DNA from 2 places in the Paenisporosarcina macmurdoensis genome. Region 1 is predicted to be linked to the other one. Evidence: predicted binding sites of a transcription regulator. Region 1 holds the regulator's gene; the other holds the start of a gene.
The links. Region 1 encodes NrdR, which represses ribonucleotide reductase genes. Its sites were predicted from a motif close to AACACNATATATNGTGTT; they were not measured.
Positions count from the first base shown of each region.

Region 2: ACFPYN_RS10785 (vitamin B12-dependent ribonucleotide reductase) is a predicted target of NrdR. The motif match lies at 8,979-8,996, and genes of this name have one in related genera.

Region 1 is NZ_JBHSRI010000007.1:130,941-143,664, forward strand. Features, by position in the region: gene polA (DNA polymerase I) at 109-2,733, shown strand; gene mutM (bifunctional DNA-formamidopyrimidine glycosylase/DNA-(apurinic or apyrimidinic site) lyase) at 2,746-3,618, shown strand; gene coaE (dephospho-CoA kinase) at 3,634-4,224, shown strand; gene ACFPYN_RS07175 (glyceraldehyde-3-phosphate dehydrogenase) at 4,351-5,373, shown strand; gene speD (adenosylmethionine decarboxylase) at 5,589-5,972, shown strand; gene nrdR (transcriptional regulator NrdR) at 6,092-6,559, shown strand; gene ACFPYN_RS07190 (replication initiation and membrane attachment family protein) at 6,578-7,978, shown strand; gene dnaI (primosomal protein DnaI) at 7,962-8,903, shown strand; gene ACFPYN_RS07200 (Fe(3+) ABC transporter substrate-binding protein) at 9,278-10,345, shown strand; gene ACFPYN_RS07205 (ABC transporter permease) at 10,418-12,049, shown strand; gene ACFPYN_RS07210 (ABC transporter ATP-binding protein) at 12,051-12,724, shown strand, end outside.
Region 2 is NZ_JBHSRI010000018.1:205,787-218,510, reverse strand. Features, by position in the region: gene ACFPYN_RS10835 (SpoIIIAH-like family protein) at 1-342, opposite strand, end outside; gene ACFPYN_RS10830 (hypothetical protein) at 339-779, opposite strand; gene ACFPYN_RS10825 (hypothetical protein) at 836-997, opposite strand; gene ACFPYN_RS10820 (stage III sporulation protein AE) at 997-1,902, opposite strand; gene ACFPYN_RS10815 (stage III sporulation protein AC) at 2,312-2,512, opposite strand; gene efp (elongation factor P) at 2,701-3,261, opposite strand; gene ACFPYN_RS10805 (aminopeptidase P family protein) at 3,279-4,340, opposite strand; gene aroQ (type II 3-dehydroquinate dehydratase) at 4,341-4,784, opposite strand; gene ACFPYN_RS10795 (hypothetical protein) at 4,844-5,266, opposite strand; gene ACFPYN_RS10790 (DUF1385 domain-containing protein) at 5,463-6,332, shown strand; gene ACFPYN_RS10785 (vitamin B12-dependent ribonucleotide reductase) at 6,387-8,951, opposite strand; gene ACFPYN_RS10780 (lipoate--protein ligase family protein) at 9,125-9,961, opposite strand; gene ACFPYN_RS10775 (rhodanese-like domain-containing protein) at 10,470-10,850, shown strand; gene ACFPYN_RS10770 (AAA family ATPase) at 10,932-12,200, shown strand; gene ACFPYN_RS10765 (hypothetical protein) at 12,357-12,497, opposite strand.

The sequences.
Region 1 (12,724 bases):
CCTCTTAGAAGTTAGTCGTAGCAAGGGACGTCATTTTCTTTTCATCTACCTTACATGGTAATATGAAGGGAGATGACGTTTTTTTATGCGTAGAGGAGTGGAAAAGTTTTGGGCAAAAACAAAGTTTTATTACTAGATGGGAATAGCTTAGCGTATCGAGCATTTTTCGCGCTCCCATTACTGACAAATGAACACGGGATACATACCAATTCAGTTTATGGTTTTACCATGATGTTACAAAAAATATTAGATGAAGAACAACCAACACATATGCTGGTTGCATTTGATGCTGGCAAAACCACGTTCCGACACACAACTTTTGGCGAGTACAAGGGTGGACGACAAAAAACTCCGCCAGAGCTATCTGAACAGTTTCCCTATTTACGTAAGCTACTCACAGCTTATCAAATCCCTCAATATGAGCTTTCTATGTTCGAAGCGGATGATATTATCGGAACGCTAAGTAAACAGGCTGAAGCACAGGGACAAGAAGTAATCATTGTTTCAGGGGATAAGGATTTAACACAACTTTCTTCAGATACAACAACCGTTTACATTACTCGAAAAGGCATCACTGATATGGAAAAATACACACCAGCTCATATCCAAGAGAAATATGGCATAACACCTAATCAAATTATTGATATGAAAGGTTTGATGGGTGATTCTTCAGATAATATTCCAGGTGTTCCTGGTGTTGGGGAAAAAACAGCACTTAAACTTTTAGTTGAACATCACTCAGTTGATGGTGTTTATGAAGCCATTGATCAGCTTAAAGGAAAACTTAAAGAGAAACTAGAAGCCAATGAAGAACAAGCAAAAATGAGTAAAGTACTGGCAACCATCGAAACAGAGGCTCCTATTACAATTGGTCTCGACGATTTATCGTATCAAGGACCAGACATGGACCAGGTTATTAAAATTTGGCAAGAGTTGGCCTTTAAGTCTCTACTCGAAAAAACAACATATGCTCAAGTCGAAGAAGCAAAGTCTGAAATTACATTCACTCAGTTGACTGAAATAACGGAAGAACATCTATCTGATGAAATGGCTGTTCATTTAGAACTATACGATGAACAATATCATACGGCAGATATGTTAGGTATTGCACTTGTCGATGACAAACATGCTTACTTCATTAAGGTAGAAGATGCATTTGCTTCTGAATCATTCCGTACGTGGTTAGCTGACGATAGTAAGAAGAAACGATTAGTTGATTCGAAAGCCTCTCTTGCAGCCTTTCATCGTAATGATGTCTTGCTCGACGGAGTTGAATTCGATTTCGTCTTAGCTGCGTATATTGTTAATCCGGCCATTACGTCTGACGATGTCGCTGTGTTGTCTCGCGAATTCGGATACGGTGATGTATTTACGAATGAACAAGTGTATGGCAAAGGAGCAAAGAAATCGGTTCCTTCTGACGCTGAGCTTGGTGAGCATATTGTAAGAAAAGCAATGGCTGTGTGGAATTTGCGCACCATAATGGATAACAAATTAAAAGACAATGAACAATATGAACTTTATCAAGATTTAGAATTACCCTTGGCAACAATTTTAGGGAAAATGGAGTCTGATGGAGTAAAAGTGGATCGTCAAACACTTGTTGATATTGGTGAAGATTTAGCTGGAAAGCTAACGGAGATTGAACAAACGATTTATCATGCTGCTGGAGAGACCTTTAATATTAATTCGCCTAAACAGTTAGGTGTGATTTTATTTGAAAAACTAGGACTTCCAGCTCTGAAAAAAACGAAAACGGGTTATTCGACCGCCGCAGACGTTTTGGAGAAATTAGAAGGTAAACATGAAGTGATTTCACATATTCTGTTATTCCGTCAATTAGGGAAGCTACAGTCTACGTATATTGAAGGATTATTGAAAGAAATTCATACAGATGATGGCAAAATTCATACGAGATACCAACAAGCTCTCACACAAACAGGTCGTTTGAGTTCAACAAATCCCAATTTACAAAACATTCCTGTGCGACTTGAAGAAGGACGTAAAATACGTAAAGCTTTTGTTCCTTCACAACCAGGCTGGATCTTATTTGCGGCAGATTATTCTCAAATCGAGTTGCGTGTTTTAGCACATATGTCCGATGATGAAGAATTAATCGACGCTTTCCGAAATGATTTAGATATTCATACGAAAACAGCAATGGATGTTTTCCATGTAGAAGCGGAAGCTGTAACGTCTGATATGCGTCGTGCTGCGAAAGCAGTAAACTTCGGAATTGTTTATGGAATCAGTGATTATGGATTGTCACAAAACCTATCTATTACACGTAAAGAAGCAGCAGAATTTATCGATCGTTATTTAAAGAGCTTTCCAGGAGTCAAACAATACATGGATGACATCGTTCATGATGCTAAACAAAAAGGCTTTGTTACAACCATATTAAACAGAAGAAGATACTTGCCTGACATTACAAGCTCAAACTTTAATTTGCGAGGCTTTGCTGAACGAACTGCGATGAATACACCTATTCAAGGGAGTGCCGCAGATATTATTAAGAAAGCCATGATTGATATGGCTGCTCGTTTAGAAAAAGATAATTTACAAGCGAAGATGCTTCTTCAAGTACATGATGAGTTAATTTTTGAAGCACCTCCAGAAGAAATTGCGATATTAGAAAAAATTGTACCTGAAGTGATGGAGCATGCGATTGAATTAAAAGTTCCACTTAAAGTGGATTATGCATATGGTCCAACTTGGTACGATACGAAGTAAGGGGGCAAAAAAATGCCTGAATTACCTGAGGTAGAGGGAGTAGTTAACTCCCTTAAACCTGTGGCTACTGGAAAGACTATTAAAAGAGTAACTATTTCACCGGTCTTAGAAGTGTCTCGTAAGGCAGGGAAGCAAGCTATCATCAAAGGAACCGAGCTTGCTGATTTCCAACAAGGACTAGCAGATGCAAAAATCATTCAAATAGTAAGAAGATCAAAATATATCTATTTTCATGTAGAGAAAGATCAGCAGAGCATGTTATTGGTGAATCATTTAGGTATGACAGGTGCTTGGTTTTATGTTCACGAAACGCATGAGATATCAGAAGAGAAATTCAGAAAACACATACATGTGATCTTCCACTTAGACGACGATATGTTGTTGGTGTATGCGGATATTCGAAGGTTTGGTGAAATGCGGTTACTTCAATCAGAAGGACAATTCCCACCTCTACTACTTATGGCTCCTGAACCGTTCGATGAGCCGGCACTAGACCATTTTCTAGACTTGACTAAGCTGGTTAAATACCGAAACAAGTCCATAAAAGAAGTGATTATGGATGGACAGGTCATTTCTGGCTGCGGCAATATTTATGCGACAGAAGCGTTATTTCGTCTGCATATTCACCCAGCGAGAAAAGTAAATCGCATTAGCCAAAAAAGACTTACAGTACTTTTTCATATGGTAGTCGATGTATTAAATGAAAGTATTTTAGCAGGTGGGAGTTCTATTTCAGACTATCGCAACATCAACGGTGAAGCTGGTGGTATGCAAGATAGACTGCAAATGTACGGGAAGAAACAATGCCCACAATGCTTAATCCCAACAAAACAATGTGTTCTAGGAGGACGAAACTCTTGGTACTGTCCTTCATGTCAAAGATAAGAGGGTGAACATAAGATGATTATAGGATTAACAGGAAGTATTGCGAGTGGCAAGAGCACGATTTCAGCCATGTTAAAAGAAAAAGGATATCCGATTATCGATGCTGACTTAGTTGCGCGATTAGTCGTAGAACCAGGGACATCAAATTTGCGAGAAATTGAGCATACATTTGGGCATGCAGTCACGCATGAGGATGGCACATTAAATCGTGACGCTCTGGGTAAACTTATTTTTGACGATCCTGCAAAAAGGAAACAATTAAACGACTTGATGCATCCAGCTATTCGAAGCGAAATGTTGCGCCAAAGAGATGAACTCTTTGAAAGTGGTCAAAAAACCTTGATTATGGATATTCCCCTTCTTTTTGAAAGTAGATTGCAACACTTCGTAGATAAAATACTAGTCGTATCTGTAACTGAAGAAATGCAGTTGCAACGATTGATGAGTCGCAATTCTCTTTCAGAAGAAGAAGCATCATCAAGAATTCAGTCACAATTACCAATTTCCGAGAAAGAAAAAGGTGCCGATGCGGTAATCTATAATAATGGATCCATTGAACAATCAAAGGAACAATTAGAGCGGATATTAGTCGAGTGGGACATTTAACGTCCCGCTTTCTGAAAAATAGAACATTTCTACATTGCCAACTTTAGGTTTATCTTAATATAAAATGTGTTATACTAATTTCAGGATTAAGACTAACAGTAGAACATACTTGTAGGAGGATTTTTGATGCCAGCTTCTATAGCAATCAATGGTTTTGGCCGCATAGGTCGTATGGTTTTTCGTCAGGCAATACTTCAAAATGATATAAATGTTGTGGCAATTAATGCAACATATCCACCAGAAACTTTAGCACATTTGATAAAGTATGACACAAATCACGGGACGTTTTCCGCGGATGTGAGTGTTGAAGGAAATGCATTAATCGTAAATGGTAAACGAGTTCTACTTGTGAGCGATCGTGACCCATTGAATTTACCATGGAAAGAAATGAACATAGATATTGTCATTGAAGCAACTGGGAAATTTAATGAACGTGAAAGAGCTGCTTTGCATTTACAAGCAGGAGCTAAAAAAGTAATTTTGACAGCACCTGGAAAAAATGAAGACATAACGATTGTAATGGGTGTAAATGAAGATCAATTAAATATTGAAAAACATGACATCATATCTAATGCAAGTTGTACAACGAATTGTTTGGCTCCAGTAGCAAAAGTACTAAATGATACGTTTGGCATCGAAAATGGTCTTATGACAACTGTTCATGCATATACGAATGATCAAATGAATCTTGATAATCCACATAAAGATTTACGTCGTGCAAGAGCTTGTGCTCAATCAATTATTCCTACTTCAACGGGTGCTGCGAAAGCGCTATCATTAGTTTTGCCTGAGTTGAAAGGTAAACTTCACGGTCTTTCTCTCCGTGTGCCTACACCTAATGTGTCACTAGTTGATCTTGTTGTAGACCTTCAAACAGACGTAACTGTTGAAGAAGTAAACGCTGCATTTATTGAAGCTTCTAAGGGTGCTATGAAAGGGATCCTTGGATTTACAACTGAACCACTTGTATCCATTGATTTTAATTCAGATCCTCACTCAGCGATCGTTGATGGATTAACTACAATGGTAATCGGGTCACGTAAAGTTAAAGTACTTGCTTGGTATGACAACGAATGGGGTTACTCAGCTCGTGTACTAGATTTAACGAAAAAAGTTGGAGCAGCTCTAAAAGACAGAGTGAACGTATAATGAAAAATCCTTCCCTGTAAAAGACAGAGGGAAGGATTTTTTTCTTAATCTATTGCATTGTCGTTGAATACGTCATATAATGTGATTCGTGTACTTTAAATATACACTGACTACTTAAAGGGTTAGGACCTCTCTGGACTAACTTTCCCCCGTGGTAGTTGACTTTGATGATTCAAAAATAACCTTATCAAAGGGGGAAACAAACCATGGAAACAATGGAAACAATGGGGCGTCATGTTATCGCAGAACTATGGGATTGCGAATTTGACAAAATAAACGATGTGAATTTCATCGAACGTACATTTGTTGAAGCAGCACTTAAATCAGGAGCAGAAGTACGTGAAGTAGCATTCCACAAATTTGCACCACAAGGTGTAAGTGGAGTCGTGATTATTTCAGAGTCACACTTAACGATTCACAGCTTCCCTGAACACGGTTACGCAAGTATTGATGTATATACATGTGGCGATTTAGATCCAACTATTGCTGCTAAATATATTGCTGATGCACTTGGATCAAAAACTCGTGAAATGACTGAAATTCCACGCGGTATGGGTCCAGTAAGAGCGAGCAAACCTCTCGTAACAGCAAATGCATAAAACATAAACTGTTAAATGAGTAAGCAGAGGAAGAAATTCCTCTGCTTTTTCGATTTATATGGTTTTAATTTGATATAATAAGAACATTAAACGAATGCCGAAAATCGGGAGATTAAAATATGAGATGTCCAGCTTGCCAATATAATGGAACACGCGTCGTGGATTCAAGACCGGTTGACGACAATAAAGCAATTCGCAGAAGAAGAGAATGTGAAGAATGTGCATTTCGTTTTACTACATTTGAAAAAGTAGAAGAAATGCCCTTAATCCTAGTCAAGAAAGATGGGTCACGAGAAGAGTTTAGCCATGAAAAAGTATTACGTGGACTTATTCGGGCATGCGAAAAACGCCCTGTATCTCTTGATGTACTTGAGGGAGTCGTATTCTCCATTGAAAAAGAGTTACGTCGAATCGGAAACTCAGAAGTGAAGTCTGAAGATGTAGGCGAGATGGTCATGGACCGTTTAGCGAAAATTGATGAAGTGGCCTATGTTCGCTTCGCTTCCGTTTACCGCCAATTTAAAGACATTAATGTATTTATTGATGAACTAAAAGACTTATTAAAGAAAAATCCAGAAAACAAGTAGAAAGGAACAGGGTGTTGTATGCAACTTTTGTTTAAAGAACTTCAACCAGTAGATAGCTTCATCATCCAAATGCCTTATCCACTTGCTGATACAGATCGTCAACTCGTCACTATGTTGTACAAGCCAATCATTGGTTCGGATGCGATGAGTTTATACTGCACATTGTGGGCAGAATCTGAGAGTCATATTACGGAGCAATTATCTCATTATTATTTAATGGATGTTTTGAATATGTCATTAAAAAAAATATTTGATGCCCGAGTAGCTCTCGAAGCGATTGGTTTAATGAAAACGTGGAAAAAAGATGATCATGATAAACGCTTGTTTATTTATGAAGTGATAGCTCCACTTGATGCCGCTTCGTTTTTCAGCGAACCAATTTTGGCTACATCTTTATATAGCGTTATTCATGAAAAAGCTTATCTTCGTGTGAGAGAAAGATTCGTGAAAAAACAAGCTCAACAAAGTGGCTATGATAACGTATCGAGAGATTTACAAGACGTCTTTAAGAGCAATCATGATTACACAAAACTTGGACATATATTTAGTCCTGAACAAATGGAGCAACCAAGTAGACCTAAAAAATTACCGTTTTACTCAATGGATTTTGATTTCGATTTATTAAAATCTGGGTTATCTGAGGTCATGATTCCTTCAAATATATTGACCTTACCTGTAAAAGAATTAATTGCTAAAGTGGCTTTCTTATATTCGTTAAATGCACTTGATATGCAAAAAGTATTAATGATGGCTATTGATGATCAAAATCGTATTACAGAAGACCGACTGAAAAAAACAGCCGCTGATTATTATAAACTTTCGATTTCTTCAAAACCACCACGGCTTACTCAAAAGCTTCCACAACAAAATAAAGTCGAGACACAAGATATGGTGCTTTCTAAGGATCAATCTCTTATCAAATACCTAGAAGATACGCCACCACTAGAAGTATTGCGAGATTTATCAAATGGTAAAGAACCAATGCCAGTGGAAGTGGATTTAGCCAATGAACTTATTTTTAAATATAGTTTTCCGCCCGCAGTCGTCAACGTATTGTTGCAATTCGTATTAATTCGGGCCAAAATGAAGTTAAATAAGAATTATGTACACAAAATCGCAGCGCATTGGCAACGTGAGAACATTCAAACTGCAGAGCAGGCCATTGAGATATCAAGAAAAGAACATGATCAATATCTCGATTGGCAAAATTCTGCGAAGACAGCAACACCTTACAAACGAAAAAATGTGCGCGATGAGAAAGTTCCAGAGTGGTTTTATAAAGCGAAAGAAACACGCTCAACGAAACAATCAGTTGTTGAGAATGAAGTAACCGAAGATTGGGAAACAAAAAAACAACAGTTGCTTGAGAAACTCGGTGTAACAGAGGGGCAGGCGAAAACTAGTGGAACCAATAAGTGAAACATTGAAGCGTGTCGTTAATGCACCAGCATTTTCGGAGCGATATGAAAAAATGAAAGCAGAAATACTTGAAAATGATGAAGTCCAAGCATTTTTAGCTAAAAATGGTGAAATTGTGAATAAAGCGATTGTCGATCGCGGACTCGGGAAATTATACGAGTATACAACACAAAATCATGATTGTGAAACATGTGAAAACGTGGCTAACTGTGAAAATATCATGAAAGGCTATGTACCGAAATTAGCAATGATTCGTGGATTAATTGATCTTGACTATGTTAGATGTCGTCAAAAAATCATTGAGGATGAGCGTCGTGAAGTGTCTGCCATGATTTCAAGTATGCACATGCCAAAAGATGTGTTGAAAGCACGACTTGCAACGGTTACGTATGATCACAACACACGCGTTAATCTTGGTACTGCAGCCAATACATTTATGGAGGAACTTAAAACGACAGGTAAATTACCTTCGAAAGGTTTTTACATTTATGGAGAGTTTGGTGTCGGGAAGTCCTACGTATTAGGTGCCCTTGCCAATGAGCTCGCTGAACAAAAAATCAAAATAGTTCTCGTCTATGTACCAGAATTTTTACGTGAGATGAAACACGCTATTCAAGATCAATCGCTTCAAGAGAAAGTCGATTACGTGAAAAAAGCTCCTGTGCTAATGCTCGATGATTTGGGAGCGGAAACATTATCTACTTGGACTCGAGATGAGATCTTAGGTACAGTGCTGCATTATAGAATGGCTGAGAATTTACCGACGTTTATCACTTCAAACTTCGATTACGATGGATTAGAAGAACACTTAGCTTATTCAAGTAAAGGGGAACGAGAGCAAGTAAAAGCTGCTCGTATTATGGAACGAATTCGTTCAATAACCATTCCCATGCGTTTGAGTGGGAAAAACCGTAGAGATGGCTAACGTCATAAAATACGTCATAATTTGTGCTACCAGACTATTACTGTCTGGTAGTTTTTTGGTGGGAAAATGGGTGATGGGGAATAAATGTATGCTGAAAAGGAACATGGTGCTGTTGAATAGGAATAATTCCGTAGTGAACGGGAATAAATACCGAGGGAATAGGATGAATACAAAATGAATAAGAATAAAAATTGGTAAAGACTTATGCTATTTATTTCAAGAAATCAATCGAATAAATAATTAAATTTTTCAGAATAGTACGACTATGTTTATTTCAGATAAGAATTGTTGACAATTCTCATAAGCCATTTATAATTGAGATTGAGAATCGTTTTCAATAGCGATTTACTACATAACAAAGGGAGAGACATCCAGTGAAAAAAGCCTTATACCTAATAATAGCTTTAGCTCTACTTGTATTATCTGCATGTGGAAACGATACAACTACTAAATCCACGTCGAAGAAAGAGACAACTGAAACAAACGAAAGTAAAGAAGTAAACCTATATACAGCACGTCATTATGATGTTGATGATGAACTTTATGCTAAATTCGAAGAAGAAACTGGTATTAAAGTAAACGTCATCAAAGGTGAAGCAGATGAATTGCTTGAGCGTATTAAACGTGAAGGCGATGCAACTAAAGCGGATCTATTCCTAACAGCGGATGCAGGACGATTATTCCGTGCTAAAGATGAAGGTATATTACAAGCAGTATCAAGTGATAAATTAACAGAGCAAATTCCGGCTAACTTCCAAGATGAAGACCAAATGTGGTACGGCTTAACGAAGCGTGCTCGTGTCATTATCTACAATAAAGAAACAGTAAAACCTGAAGAGTTATCAACGTATGAAGCACTAACAGAAGATCAGTGGAAGGGTCGCGTCTTGATTCGTGGGTCTGAAAACGTGTATAATCAATCTTTGTTAGCATCTTTTATTGAAATTAACGGAGAAGACAAAGCTAAAGAGTGGGCTGCAGGACTTGTAGCAAACTTTGCACGTGATCCTGAAGGTGGCGACAGAGACCAAGCAAAAGCAATCGCAGCTGGTGTTGGTGACGTTGCAATCATGAATACGTATTACTTCGGTCAAATGTTAAATTCTGAAGATGCAGAAGAAGTTAAAGTGGCAGAAGGCTTAGGCATTTACTTCCCGAACCAAGACACAACAGGCACACATGTTAACGTAAGTGGCGCTGGTGTTGTAAAAACATCTAAAAACAAAGACAATGCAGTTAAACTTCTTGAGTTCTTATCAGCTCCTGAAGCTCAAGGTACATTTGCAGAAGCTAACTATGAATACCCAGTAAATGAATCAGTTGAAGAAACTGAATTACTTAAATCATGGGGCGAATTTAAAGAACAAGATATTTCACTATCAGTTCTTGGTGATAACAATGCAAAATCAATTTTAATCTTTAATGAAGTTGGTTGGAAATAATTAAATGAACTAGCCCTTGTTACGAATTTCCGTAACAGGGGATTTCTTGGGATTAGAAGAGGTGTTTGGGACGTGCAAAGAAGACTAACAAATGTAAATGTGTGGACGGTATCAGCAGCAATCATTATGATTCTATTATTTTTGCCGAACATAACGATCGTAATGGGTATTTTTTCACCATCCAATGAAAACTGGGCACATATGAAAGAATTCGTCCTAGGGTCTTTTATTCGAACGTCTCTTATTCTCATTAGTGCAACAGCTGTATTAACGATTTCTATTGGTTTAAGCTTGGCGTGGCTTATTGCGCAGTATCAATTTCCTTTACGTAAATTTTTGAAATGGGCTTTGATTTTGCCACTATCCATCCCACCGTTCATTGGAGCTTATACGTATCACGGAATAGTTAATTACACGGGTGTTATACAAACGACACTTCGAGATCGATTTGGTATGGAACTGAATCCAGCCTTTTTTGATATTATGAATTTACCTGGTGCAATATTTATTTATACGATGTTCTTATATCCATATGTTTATACGATTACACGTATTTTCTTATCGCAACAATCAGCCTCACTCATTGAAAGTGCTCGCATGTTGGGGAAGGGACCTTGGCGTACATTTTTCCAAGTCGTTATTCCAATTTCTAGAGTTTCCATTATTGGTGGTGCAAGTTTAGTTGTGCTGGAAGTACTAAATGATTATGGTGTCGTGAAATATTTCGGCATTCAAACATTTACTACCGCGATTTTTCAAACCTGGTTTGGATTAGGTGATATTGAATCATCAATTAAACTTGCAGCATCCCTAATGGGGTTTGTTATCTTTATCTTGGTGATTGAAAAAGTTTTACGTGGAAGACGTCAATACAGCTATTCCACAACAAAAGTGCGACCTTTGCCTCTTATTCATTTAAAAGGATGGAAAGCAGGACTCGCAACTACTTATGGATTAGTAATCTTGAGCTTAGGTTTCTTTATTCCAATTGCTCAACTGGTCGATTGGATGATTTTAACGTATGGTACAATCCCGATGGGTGAATTCTTAATCTATGTAAAAAATTCAGTTTTAGTCGCTGGAATAAGTGCAACAGCCATTATGGTTTTTGCATTAATCGTTGGTAACTTTAGTCGCTTAGTACATGGCAGAGTGGCGAAATTATTGCCCAAGCTGTCCATTCTCGGATATTCTATACCAGGAGCGGTTATAGCTGTGGCAGTTGTCACTGCATTCATCGCATTGGATCGTTTTTTAGTACCTGTTTATCAAATGGTTGGCATTTCGACAACATTGGTATTAAGTGTAAGTTTAATTATGTTAATTTCCGCATACATTATTAGATTCTTTGCGATTGGTTATAATTCCATTGAATCTGGATACGATAAAATAGGAACTGACTTCCGTGACGCTTCGAGACTTTTAGGTGTTGGAGTGACAAAAACATTCTTCAAAGTTGATGTTCCTATGCTGAAAGGTGCCATTATAAGCGGATTTATTTTAGTGTTTATTGATATCTTAAAAGAAATTCCATTAACATTAATTTTACGTCCATTTAATTTCGATACGCTTTCAACTAAAGCATTTCAATATGCAAGTGATGAAAAAATTATGGAAGCTTCACAAGCTTCGTTATTAATTGTCGGTATTAGTGCCCTTGCCATTGTTATTTTCTATAAGTTTCTTGAAAAGGAGCCGGATTAACATGTTTATATCCATAAAAAATGTTTGTTTTTCATATCCAAATACAAATAGTGCAGCACTTAACCAATTTTCAATGAATATTGAAAAAGGGGAAGTGATTTCAATATTAGGTAGAAGTGGTAGCGGAAAAAGCACAATTTTACGCCTACTTGCTGGACTTGAAAAACCAACTCAAGGTTCCTTAACGATACAAAATGAAGTGATATTTGATGATAAAAAATTTTTGCAACCAGAAAAACGAGGAATTGGTATGGTATTTCAAGACTATGCATTATTCCCGCACATGACTGTTGGTGAAAATATATTGTTTGGTTTATTTCAATTGAAAAAATCCGATAAGAAGAAAAGACTTCAAGAAGTTTTGGATTTAGTCGAACTTCAAGATTATGAAAAACGCTATCCACATCAGCTAAGTGGAGGTCAACAACAACGTGTTGCTATCGCACGAGCAATTGCGCCGAATCCGCATTTAATTTTGCTTGATGAACCATTCAGTAATTTGGATGCTGAACTGCAAGTGAAAATACGCAAAGATTTGCGTGAAATCTTGAAAAAAGCAAACATTACATCAATATTCGTTACTCATGATGAAAATGATGCCCATGCTTTGGCTGATCGCATTGTTAAATTGAAGGATGGATGCATCGACTTAATCGGGCGTCCTTGTGACTTGAT
Region 2 (12,724 bases), on a different contig from region 1:
ATCTCGAGCTGTTAAGTCTTCCATTTTACTGTAGGCTTCATTAATATCATCAGCAGACATTTCACTTGAAGTAATTTTTGTTGTTAGCTGTGCTCTTACTTCACTACGTTCATTTAGTGCTTCCATTCTCATCTCTTCAAATAACGCACTTTGAGCATATACTGGTGTCACTGACTCATCTTTAGCTCCTTCATCGACCGTCATTTGATCAATTGCTTCATCTGAGAAAATAGCTAAACCATCAAAGGGCATGTTGTTGGGCTCTTGCACGTAATACACCGAAACTACTGCTACTAAACTTAATAAAGTTAGCATCCACACTGTACGTTTTTTGACTTTCATTTAGAAACCCCTTTCTCATCCATCGGGACGACGACAATTCGATGTTCCGGCAGTATTAATACTGCCGATAAATATTTTATTAACTTTAATCTGGTTTGGGCTTGATCTGCCCCTTTTGCTACAACTAAAACGGATTGAATCTTTGTTTGATCATCTGTCTTTTGATCAAACAATGCGAAGCTAGGTTTTTCCGAAACTGTTTGAAGAGGCTCGTTCGTGCCTGTATAAAAAAATAATTCGACTTCACCTACCCCAGCCATTTTTTCCAATGCTTTTTTCAATGATTGTTCTTGTGTTGCTGTGTCTTGTGACTGACTGGTTGTGTTCGGTTGCTTGGTGAAAATGGATTCATTAAATAAGAAAAACACCATGAATACCAAGAGGCTTGCGAGCAGGAGTCCGCTTTTCATACGATTCTGTTTAATGGATGGAATCACGCTCCTCTCTTAAGTGAGACAGGCATTTGATAAACTATATGAAACTCATTCATCAACTATTCATAGAAAAATGAAGAGATAAATAACATCATGTACATGGCCAGTCCTAATTTGGTGTATTGCTCCAGTTTTTCACTGGAATCTGAGTCTGTGAAAACCGCCTGAAGGATTTCGCTTAACAATATAATAAACACTAATCCTTTTAACCATTCGGACATCAAGCACCCCTCATTAATAGAGAAAATTTCACTAAAATAACAACAAAGATCGCTGTGTAGAAAAACGCAAAAGCTATTAAAAATGACAAAATGCTTAAGACGAAAATAGATTTTCCGATATCATCCAAGAAGCTAGCTAAATCTTCAGGACCAAACGGCTCAATGATCGCAGCAACGAATCGGTAGCAAAATGCCACACCTAATGTTTTAAGTGTGGGAACTAATACCACGAGTAGTATGGAAAACGCAATCCCACCACCAGTGATGGAGGTGATGGATGACGAAAAACGAGTAAATGTACTAAGGCTATCCGTTAAAAATGATCCGACAAAAGGAATGTTTTGTTGAATTATTTTTTTAATAGGTTCTGTAACAGCACTCGAGATATTCCACGAAATAAACCCTTGAACTGATATGAAGAAACTATAGATAACGACAACTGCTGAAACTATACTGAGCAGTGACGTTCGAATGATGTCTGTCAGTTTAGTAAATGGAGTCGCAGGATGAAAACGACTAATAAAATCAAGTAAAATCGTCGTCATTAACAAAGGGATCAGCATTCTCTCTGTTAGCACCACTGTAAATTGAATAAATACATATAAAGCTGGATTCCAAATTGAAAAAGCCATTGTTCCGCTATTCAATAGTAAACCAGCTGTTAATACCGGATAAACACTCATAAATACAGTTACCATTTGTTTGGCAAATTGTTGCATTTCGTGCATCGCCTCAATAGCAGGGGTAAGTGTGTATAACACTGCTATACAAAAAAGAGCAAGTCTTGTCCATCGTTTTCCTTGAGGAAATATAATATCAAGGATCATGCCAAAAATGATGGCAATAAGAAGAACCATAAAGTATCGGGTTACACCAAAAACATAGGCATATAAGGGTTCAAGCATGAACCGTCTCACCCCTCAATTACCTGAATTATTCGATCAATAGCCGCGTAAGTGTCGTAAACATTTGTTGGATGAGTGGCAACCAATAGGTCAGTATTAATAAATGGCAACTAATAGTGATAATGGGAGCAAACGCATTTAAATTTAAATTCCGGCTCCATTCAGACAAAGCTTCACCGATAAATGTCAAAAAAACCGAGATTATTAAAACCCGTACGATTGGTAGAGCTTCTTTTGGAGCTTGTTCGAGAACCGTGCGAACAACTGGTATTAGCATTTGAAAAAGAATATTCGAAAGCAAGATAAAAAAGAAAAAACTAAGCAGAAGAGGTGTGAACTGTGGAAGAATTTGTTGTAGCAACAACATCAGAAATATAATCACTATCGTTACTAGGATGATTTGCATAATTTACACCGAAATGGTGAGCCATTCGAAAAAAGCAGTAATTTCTTCAAAAAAGAACCGAAGAAATCGCAACATTTCAATCGTCATATATAGATAACCAAAAACAAATAAAAAAAATGTAAATTCTTTTTTCCCTGTTTGCTCAAAGAAAAGGTGCAACAACGCAAGAATTAATCCAATCCCTGCCACTCGAATTACATCCATAAATTCCGACTTGTCCCCTCCTTTGTCTCTTCATCGTATGCTCAAAAAAGTCCATTCATGAAAAAAAAGTTGCCAATTGCATAAAATGCAATTGGCAACTTATTATAAAATTAAATACTTTTACAGATTTTCTTAACTCAAGTTTAGCTAGGTCTAGCTCCAAGCGCTAAAGTGGCGCTTTTCACTTTTTATTGTGCTCTTGAAACGTAAGCAGCATCTGTTGTATTAATGATCAGTCGATCGCCTTCGTTTATAAAGAATGGTACTTGTACTGAAAGACCCGTTTCTAAAACAGCTGTCTTCGTACCACCACTTGATGTATCACCTTTAATACCAGGCTCTGTTTCTGCAACGATTAAAATAACCGAATTCGGTAATTCAACACCTAACGTTTCACCCTGATACTGCATAATTTGAACTTCCATGTTTTCGCGCAAGAATTTCAATTCATACTCGATTTGTTTTGAGTCAAGTTCAATCTGTTCATATGTGTCAGTATCCATGAAATTATGTGTATCACCGTTTGCATATAAATACTGCATTTTACGGTTATCAATTTGAGCTTTTGCTACTTTTTCTCCAGCCCGGAATGTTTTCTCATTCACAGCACCAGTTCGGATGTTGCGCAATTTAGAACGTACGAACGCTGCGCCTTTACCTGGTTTTACATGTTGGAAGTCTAGTACGCGCCAAATACCACCATCTACTTCAATTGTTACACCTGTTTTAAAATCATTTACTGAGATCATTTTATTTCCTCCAAAATTTATAAGATAAGTAACTCTTTTGTAGAATGTGTTATTTTGCTATTCCCGATCGCTGTCATTATTGAATCATCTTCAATACGAACGCCACCGATACCCGGTAAGTATATACCAGGTTCAATTGTAATGACCATTCCTTCTTCAAGAACCACATCCGAACGGAATGATAATCCAGGTCCTTCGTGTACTTCTAAGCCAATACCGTGTCCTAGAGAATGTCCAAAAGCTTCTCCGTAGCCTTTTGATTTAATGTAATCTCGAGCAACAGCATCCGCTTCGATTCCGGTCATACCTGGTTTAATTTTTTCCAAAGATAACATTTGTGAATCAAGAACAATTTGATATATCTCTTTTAAGTGATCGCTTGGTTCTCCAACAGCAACTGTTCTCGTTACGTCCGATACGTATCCATTATACAGTGCACCGAAGTCCAATGTAACAAAATCACCTTTTTCAATGATCTTATCTGTTGCCACACCATGTGGAAGTGCTGATCGGAGTCCCGATGCCACGATGATATCAAAGGAAGAAGAAGAGGCACCTTGTTTACGCATAAAGAACTCTAGTTCATTAGAAACCTCTAATTCTGTTTTTCCAGCTGCGATATACGTAATAATATGTTCAAAAGCCGCATCTGCGATGTCTGCGGCAGCCTTAATAATCTTAATCTCTTGAGGCGTCTTTATCAAGCGGATTTTCTCAATTAATCCAGAGACAGGTACTAGCTCTGCTTTAACAGCCTTTTGATAACTTTCAAACATGGCATAAGTCATGTTATCTTTTTCAAAACCTACTTTTTCTGAACCCATTCTTTCTAATTGCACACTAACTTCTTCAATTAATGTTTTTGAATGTTGGACGATTTCAAAACCATTAATTTCTGTTGCGGCTTGTTCCGTATAACGGAAATCTGTAATAAAAATTGCTTGTTCTTGAGAAACAATGGCAACTCCAGCTGTTCCTGTAAAGCCTGTTATGTATCTACGATTGTACCCGCTTGTTATCAATAAAGCATCAATCTGATGTTCCACAAGTGCCTGACGTAATTTAGATAATTTCTCCATTTAAGATTCCCCTTTTCTTCTATGTAAAAATGTTTCTAGTGCTAATGTATAACCAAATGTTCCTAGTCCGCAAATTTGCCCCACGCAAACAGCAGCTAACACCGATTGGTGACGGAAACTTTCTCTACTATGGATATTCGAGATATGAACTTCTATTACTGGAATTGATATAGATGCAATGGCATCACGTATGGCGTAACTTGTATGGGTGTATGCTCCAGGGTTGAATATAATCCCTTTAATTTCGGTATCTTCAGCGAGGTGAAGCCAATCGATTAAATCACCTTCGTGATTTGATTGTTTACATTCTACCTGTACATTAGATTGTTCGCCGTAAGTTATAAGCGTTTGCTGCACATCTTCTAATGTTTCCGATCCGTAAATTGCTGGTTCACGTTTTCCTAAACGATTTAAGTTCGGTCCATTCAAACAAAGAATCTTCACATTATTCCCCCTAATTGCATCGTACCCTTTCATTTTATCATAACTAATAAGTGCGGCAACTACTTTCGGTCATCATCATATACAGCTCGGTCATAATAAACAATTGTTTCTGCAAGAGCTCTTGAGATTAGTAGAATAACCGTTAATATCGGAATAGAATGCCACCCTATACTTGAGAATTCTTTATAAATTGCCCATTCCAATAATATCCAAATGGCAAATCCTAACAGGATTGAACTAGAAATGGCTGGCATTTTTTTGACAAGTAGCAATATCCCCATCGCAATATTTATGATCAAAAAGACGATAAAAAAAGTGAGTATCCACTTAATTGAAACATGTGAATGAGGAAATATTTGAAAAGTCTCTGTCCAGTTTAATGGATGCCATTTAATAAATTTAAATACATGAAGAAAACCTAATATTGTTGTAAAAACCACTGCATGTGCAGATGATATCCATAGATAGTGAGTACCTTTCAATCAAATCACAATCCTTTCTATTCTGCCATTTTTGACTGATTTCTCCCACTCTATTCACGCTAATAGTACTTTTTCCAAAATTTTAGTACAATGGTTTAGTTATACAAAAAATTAAACATTCAGAGAGTGGTGCAAGTGATTGGGAAAAGATAGCAAAGCACCCGTATATGGAGGACAAGCTCTTTTAGAAGGAGTTATGTTCGGTGGGAAAGATCATACCGTTACAGCCATTCGCAGACTAGATAAATCCATTGATTATTATCATTTACCGAGAGAAAAGAAACCTCTTTTTCAAAAATTGAAGAAAATCCCTTTTGTTCGTGGTGTTGTTGCGATTGTAGAAGCTGCTGCAAATGGCTCCAAACATATTAACTTCGCGAGTGATCGCTATGATGTCGTGCCTGGCCAAGAGGTAGAAAAAGTAGAAGAAGTTTCTAAGATTCAAATGGTGTTGGGTGTCGCTGCCATCGGGATTTTATCTTTTTTATTCGGAAAATTTATTTTCACATTACTTCCTGTTTTTTTGGCAGATTTCTTCGATTTTTTAGTTCCTTCTAAAACTGGACAAATTGTGTTAGAAAGTTCTTTTAAACTACTGTTACTTCTTAGTTATATTTTCTTTGTTTCATTGACTCCTCTTATCAAACGGGTATTCCAATATCATGGTGCTGAACATAAAGTAATTAATGCGTTTGAGCAGAATTTACCACTGACGGTCCAAAATGTTCAAATTCAATCTAGACTTCATTACCGCTGTGGCAGTAGCTTCATCTTATTTACAGTAATTGTCGGCATGTTTATCTACTTTTTAGTACCAACAGATCCATTATGGTTACGTGTGGTCAATCGGATCTTATTAATTCCTGTAGTTCTAGGTATTTCATTTGAAGTATTACAAACAACTAATGCACTTCGGAACGTCCCGGTACTTCGTTACTTAGGTTATCCCGGTTTGTGGTTACAGTTATTAACAACGAAAGAACCGCAAGATGAACAAGTAGAAGTAGCAATTGCATCTTTTACCAAATTAAGAGAAATAGAAAAAACGCACGTTGTATCTAACTGATACAATGTGCGTTTTTCTATTTTATAGCTTCAATGTGAAGTGAAGCTATTTGTTCTATAAACCACATTTCAATTGAGCACCGCAACTCGTACATGTATTGCAGCCACCCATTTCTTCTACTGTACCTTGTCTACAGACTGGACATTTATTTCCTGCTTCAGAGCCAATTGTCACCGTCGTAGAGCGTAAAGCTTGAATCGTATCCACTAATACAATCGGACGATTTTCTATGATTTTCTCTTCATAATGATGTTCATCCATCACATTTTCTTCTGCTTTTAGTGTTAATACTTGCGCATCTCGACTTCCATCAACATACACCGTACCACCTTTAGCCCCTCCACGATACAGTCGTTCGTATACACCTTGTACTTGTTCCACTGTATATCCACGAGGTGCATTTACTGTTTTAGAAATAGAACTATCAATCCAACGCTGAATAATACACTGCACATCAGCATGAGCTTCTGGTGCTAATTCCATTGATGCTTTAAACCACTCTGGCAAATTAGCAGCATCTACATGCGGATTTGCTTCTAAGTATTCACGTACAATATCAGCTTTTACTTCAATGAATTTCCCTAAACGACCACTACGATAATAGGTGAATGAGAAATAAGGTTCTAAGCCTGTCGAAACTCCAACCATTGTTCCAGTTGATCCCGTTGGCGCAACAGTTAGTAAGTGAGAGTTACGAATTCCATTTTCAATAATCGATTCACGTACATGAGGAGCCATTTTTTTCATGAATCCTGTATTGATAAATGCTTGGCGTAGTCGATTGGTTTCTTCTAGCGTTTCACCCTCTAAGAACGGGAAACTACCGCGTTCTTTTGCAAGTTCAGCAGAAGTTTCGTACGCTGCCACAGCAATTGTTTCAAAAATTTGATCAACTAATACATTACCTTCATCTGATCCATATTCTTTTTCACAATAAATCAGCAAGTCGGCAAGTCCCATAACACCAAGGCCAACACGACGTTCACCTCGAGCTTGTACTTCATTTTCTTCTAAGAAGTAAGGAGTTGCATCAATCACGTTATCTTGCATACGTACACCGACACGTACCGTTTCTTTCAAAGATTCAAAATCGACTGTTTTCGACTCTTTTTGAGCAAACTGAGCTAAATTGACAGCTGCTAAGTTACATACAGAATAAGGTGCTAATGGTTGTTCTCCACACGGGTTCGTTGCAACCACTTGTTGTCCATATGCTTTAGCGTTGGTCATTTCGTTTGCATTATCAATAAAGAAAATCCCAGGTTCTGCAGAGTATGTTGCGCAAATGTTAATTAAATTCCATAAGTCTTTCGCTTTCATTGTGCGATAAGTACGGACACTATGGCCTTGTTTTTCCCATTCACGAACGTCTCCAATTTCATGCCATTTCTCATTATAAACAGCCATTTCTTCTGAAGTGTAAGTTTCAACAGCTGGGAATCGAAGTGCATGATCGCCGTCTAGTTCTACTTCTTTCATAAAGTCATCAGTTAGCGTAACTGAAATATTAGCACCAGTTAAGAACTCTGAATTGTTTACGCTGTAAGTACCACCATCTGTTAATTTTGTTTCTGCATCGCGGATAATTCCATCACTAAATCCACCAAGTCCAGGAATTGCTTTGTAATTGACAATACCTTGATACATCGCTTCTTCTTGCTGAGTTAATGCTTTGAAGTTAAGTTTATCTTTCGCAAGTTCTTTGATGGTTTCATCTTCTGTATTCTCGATTAAGAAGCGAAGAATTCTAGGGTTTTGCATTTTTGAAATAATAAATTCCGCAATATCAGGATGCCAATCCGCTAGCATGATCATTTGAGCACCACGTCGGCTGCCACCTTGTTCTACTAGATGAGTTAACTTCGCAATATCATCTAACCATGATACTGAGCCAGATGATTTTCCGTTAACACCTTTTGCAAGCGTATTACGTGGACGAAGTGTTGATCCATTCGTTCCAACGCCACCACCACGACTCATGATTTCCATCACTTGTTTACGATGATCAGAAATCCCTTCACGCGAATCTGGTACAAACGGCATAACATAACAGTTGAAATAAGTCACATCAGTACCTGCTCCTGCTCCATAAAGAACTCGTCCAGCAGGTATAAATTTCAATGCTACCAATTGCTCATAAAACTTTTGGAACCATTCTTGTTTCTTTTCTTCAGTTGTTTCTACTGATGCTAATCCAGTTGCATTACGTTTTGCAATTTGTTCATAATAAACTTCCAATGGTTTTTCAATTACATGAATTGATCGATTAACGATTCCCAATTGTTGCTCCGTTGGGTCATCAATGGCACTTCGGTAGTCCTCTTCAATTAACACTTTTGCTTTGTTTGTTGCACGGTCTATAGAAACAATATAACCTAAGCCACGTGCTGGGAATTTAGGATCTTCTTTCACCGTTAATACGACGAAGTCTCCTTCTTTCAACGTATCTTTTGACATATCTTTAAATGAATAGCGATCAAGCATTACTAAGCGAGAAACACCTTTGTGCGTTAGTGTCATGTCTTGCGTAATTTGATGTACTTGTGGGAAAGAAAGAATATCCTGATTTAATGCATTAATGTTCAATTTACCAATCGTATCGTTAGAAATTAGTACCATAATTCATTCCTCCTATGTAAGGTCGAAAACACTATATATAGTGCGTATAATTAAATATATTACTACATATTGATATTTAAATCAATTGAAGCGCATGTATGGCCGAACATACATACGCAACGTCTATAGGTAAATATTCCTTATTTTATATTAAAAATAATACTTTATACCTTCTATTTTCGGTAAGTCCAATCATCATGTGCATAACGCCTAGTTTCTAACTCTTTTACATATTCTATTTGTTCATTCGTAAGAGAATAAGGCTCAAGATTAACATCTAATCCCTCCGCAAATCCACTTTTAAATGCTTCAATACATTCTTCAATAGTTGCGGGAGTCTTCCGAATACGATTTATCGCTACGGCTTTTTCTGGCAACCCTCTGCGAACACGAGCCTTCACTTCTTCAGATGGATAATTAAATAAAGAGACGAGTTTGTCTTCATCCAAATCAAGTAAGATCGCTCCGTGCTGTAGGATTACACCTTTTTGTCGCGTTTGTGCACTGCCTGCTACTTTCTTACCTTCTACTACCAACTCATACCAAGATGGGGCGTCAAAACAAACCGCACTTTTAGGATTTTTTAAATCACTTTTCTTTTCGACTGTATCAGGCACTGAGAAATAGGCATCAAGCCCAAGTTTTTGAAACCCGATTAATAAACCTTCACTTAATACCCGATAAGCTTCGGTGACTGTCGCTGGCATATTTGGGTAATCTTCACTGACGATAATGCTATATGTTAATTCATGTTCATGCAATACTCCTCGACCACCTGTTGGACGACGAACAAAACCTAAGTTATGCTTCTTAACTTCTTCCATATTAATTTCTTTCTCAACATTTTGAAAGTAACCAATCGATAATGTGGCAGGAGTCCACCCATAAAAACGTACAATCGGAGGCAGGAGTCCTTCGCTATGCCAATCTAATAATGCTTCATCTAAGGCCATATTATAAGATGGACGACAAGCGCCTGAATTAATAAAATACCAAGTCGGTTTAGACATATAGTTCCCCCTCACAATGCTCTTCATATTAACAAACCAAATGTCATGTGGCTACTAAATTATTTTTTGGAAATCTACAGTATATTTGTTGATTGGAGTGAAGTGCGGCCAGAAAAACATGTACTCATGCGTTTACTCGCTGCAAAGATATTGGAGTCGTCCAATATCTTTGCAGCGGGAAAAGCGTCTCCAGTGTGACCCTTTTGAAAGCGTAAAGATCTAGGAGCACACAGACCGCCAGTGCAAAGCGACCGACCGTAACGGAAATCCGCAGAATCTCTGTTTTTACAATATTCGTGTTTACATTCGATTTTATGATTTATGGAATTGACTCGTATACAGCTTAATAAATTGATATTTGAGATTGGTGAATCATCATTCTAACTAAATGAATACCTTCTTGATCAAAAAAAAATGACTTTTTAGCCAATCAATGGTCCTTTAAAAAGATGGGTTTTCTCACAAGAAAATAGTATAATAAAAACATAGAGAGAAAGGGGAAGTTGTTTTGACATTTTTATATATTATCAGTGCTGCTTTATTTGTTTTGGTGGTGTACTTTTTAGTATCAGCACTTCGATTGAAGAAAGCTGTTTCAGGTTTAACCCAAGAACAGTTTATTGAGGGGTACCGTAAAGCACAACTCGTAGACGTCCGTGAACCAAAAGAATTTGATGGCGGGCACATACTAGGTGCACGTAACATCCCTTCTTCACAAATGCGTCAACGCGTCAAAGAAATTCGTTCAGACAAACCTGTTTACTTGTATTGTCAAAATAGCGCAAGAAGCGCACGTACGGCTTTGTTTCTTAAGAAAAAAGGATACACACAGATTTATCAATTAGATGGCGGCTTCAAAAAGTGGACTGGTAAAATTAAAACAAAATAAATATCATTAAGTTCTTCCAATTGGAGGAACTTTTTTTAAATTTAATCGTTATTATTTAGTCATATTTTAAGGGAGGCCGTTATGAAACCATTTACGCTTATTTCACACAATGAAGATACAAGACAAACTCTTCCCCATTACGAAGATCTTGCATTCGTATCCAAACGCATCATCGAAGTGCTAGAAAATAGACAATCAGGACAATGGCAACATATCTATATCGGTGAAACCATTTCTCAACTTGATACCAACGTTCTTGAAATGATGGAAAAGGGCCTCCTTCCGTACGAATCTCTTTGTCACATCTACGAGACACGAAGTCTTGGAAAAGTAGCAACAACTACTGAGGATGCTAATGACAGCCATTTGAAGATCGTCAATACGTTTGAAAATCAAATTATTTATTTCCCTGATCATGAAGTAGCCTTAACCATTGTATCGTTCTACACTGCTGATCATAGTTGGCCAGAGTTTCATTGCTATGCCCAATCTCCAGAAAAGGCATTAACTTTTTTACAAGATATAAACGAAAAATTGCGCCAAATGTTGATGCAGTCTGTTACGTTTTTAGTGGATACGGAAGACGGCGTGAAGCGCCGCAATTACGGTGAACACTCTGTTGTTAGCCGTGAAGATGTCATGTTAGTGGATTCGGTTAAACAAGATATTTTCCGCTCCATCGATCAGTTTTTCACAGCAGACGGACAATTTTTTAAAGAATATGGCTTGCCCTATAAGCGAGGCATTTTACTTTATGGCTCTCCTGGAAACGGAAAAACCACATTAGTTAAGTCCATTACAGGCTCAACAAATGCACCCGTTGTGTATTGGCAAATTACAGAATTTACTGGCAGTCATTCGATACAAGAAGTATTTGGCATCGTCACAAGATTAGCTCCAGCCATTCTTGTCATTGAAGATATAGACTCCATGCCCGAATATACGCGTTCTGTCTTTTTGAACACGCTAGATGGTACGCAATCTAGAGAAGGCTTATTTATTATAGGCACGACAAACTACCCCGAAAAAATTGATCCTGCGTTGATTAATCGTGCAGGACGTTTTGACCGAGCATACGAAATACCAGCACCTTCCTCTCAAGTACGTGAACAATATTTACGAAAACTTGACTTAAAGGACATCTTCTCACACCAACAAGTTGTGGATATGGCTCGTCTAACAAAAGGATTATCCATTTCTCAATTAAATGAATTATATATGTCTGTTGCCTTAAACTGGCACTATGATGGTGAACTGGCTTTTGAAGATCGCATTAAGGAACTCCAAAAGCAAAATAAACGTTCTAAAAAGAATGACTGGGAAAACGATGAAGCTTCAATTGGATTTTAATAGACATACAAACGTAACACCTTTATTCTGTTTAGTGATTTTTTAAGATTTCTAGTTACCTGCTGAAGACAATTAAGAGGATGGCAGGTTTCCAGTCCACTTCGGATGCTTTACCGGCTGCACAATAATCTAGAAAATAAGGGGATGGGCTTGTGACTACGTCACTCGCCCATCCCCTTTATTAGATTTATCCTGCGGTTGCTGTGCATCCATCGCTCCCTTTAGTTTAGTTACTAAAGAATAGAAGGTTTCTTTAAATAGATGTTCGGTCGAAGATACTATTTCAGCCTCTTTCATCTCTATTTATTCCTATTCTCCTTCAATATATTTCCATTCATCCATTTTCATATGTACGGCAAACGCTTAGATGATAATAAATTAATCGACATCACAATTTAACATATCCATTGGAAAAGCAGAACAAATCAAATAGTAGGCTGTTTAATAAGTCCCTAATATTAATTAAGTTGAGAAACATAAGTCATTTACCTGTTCCTAAATTCGAACCTTGTAAACAATTAAAA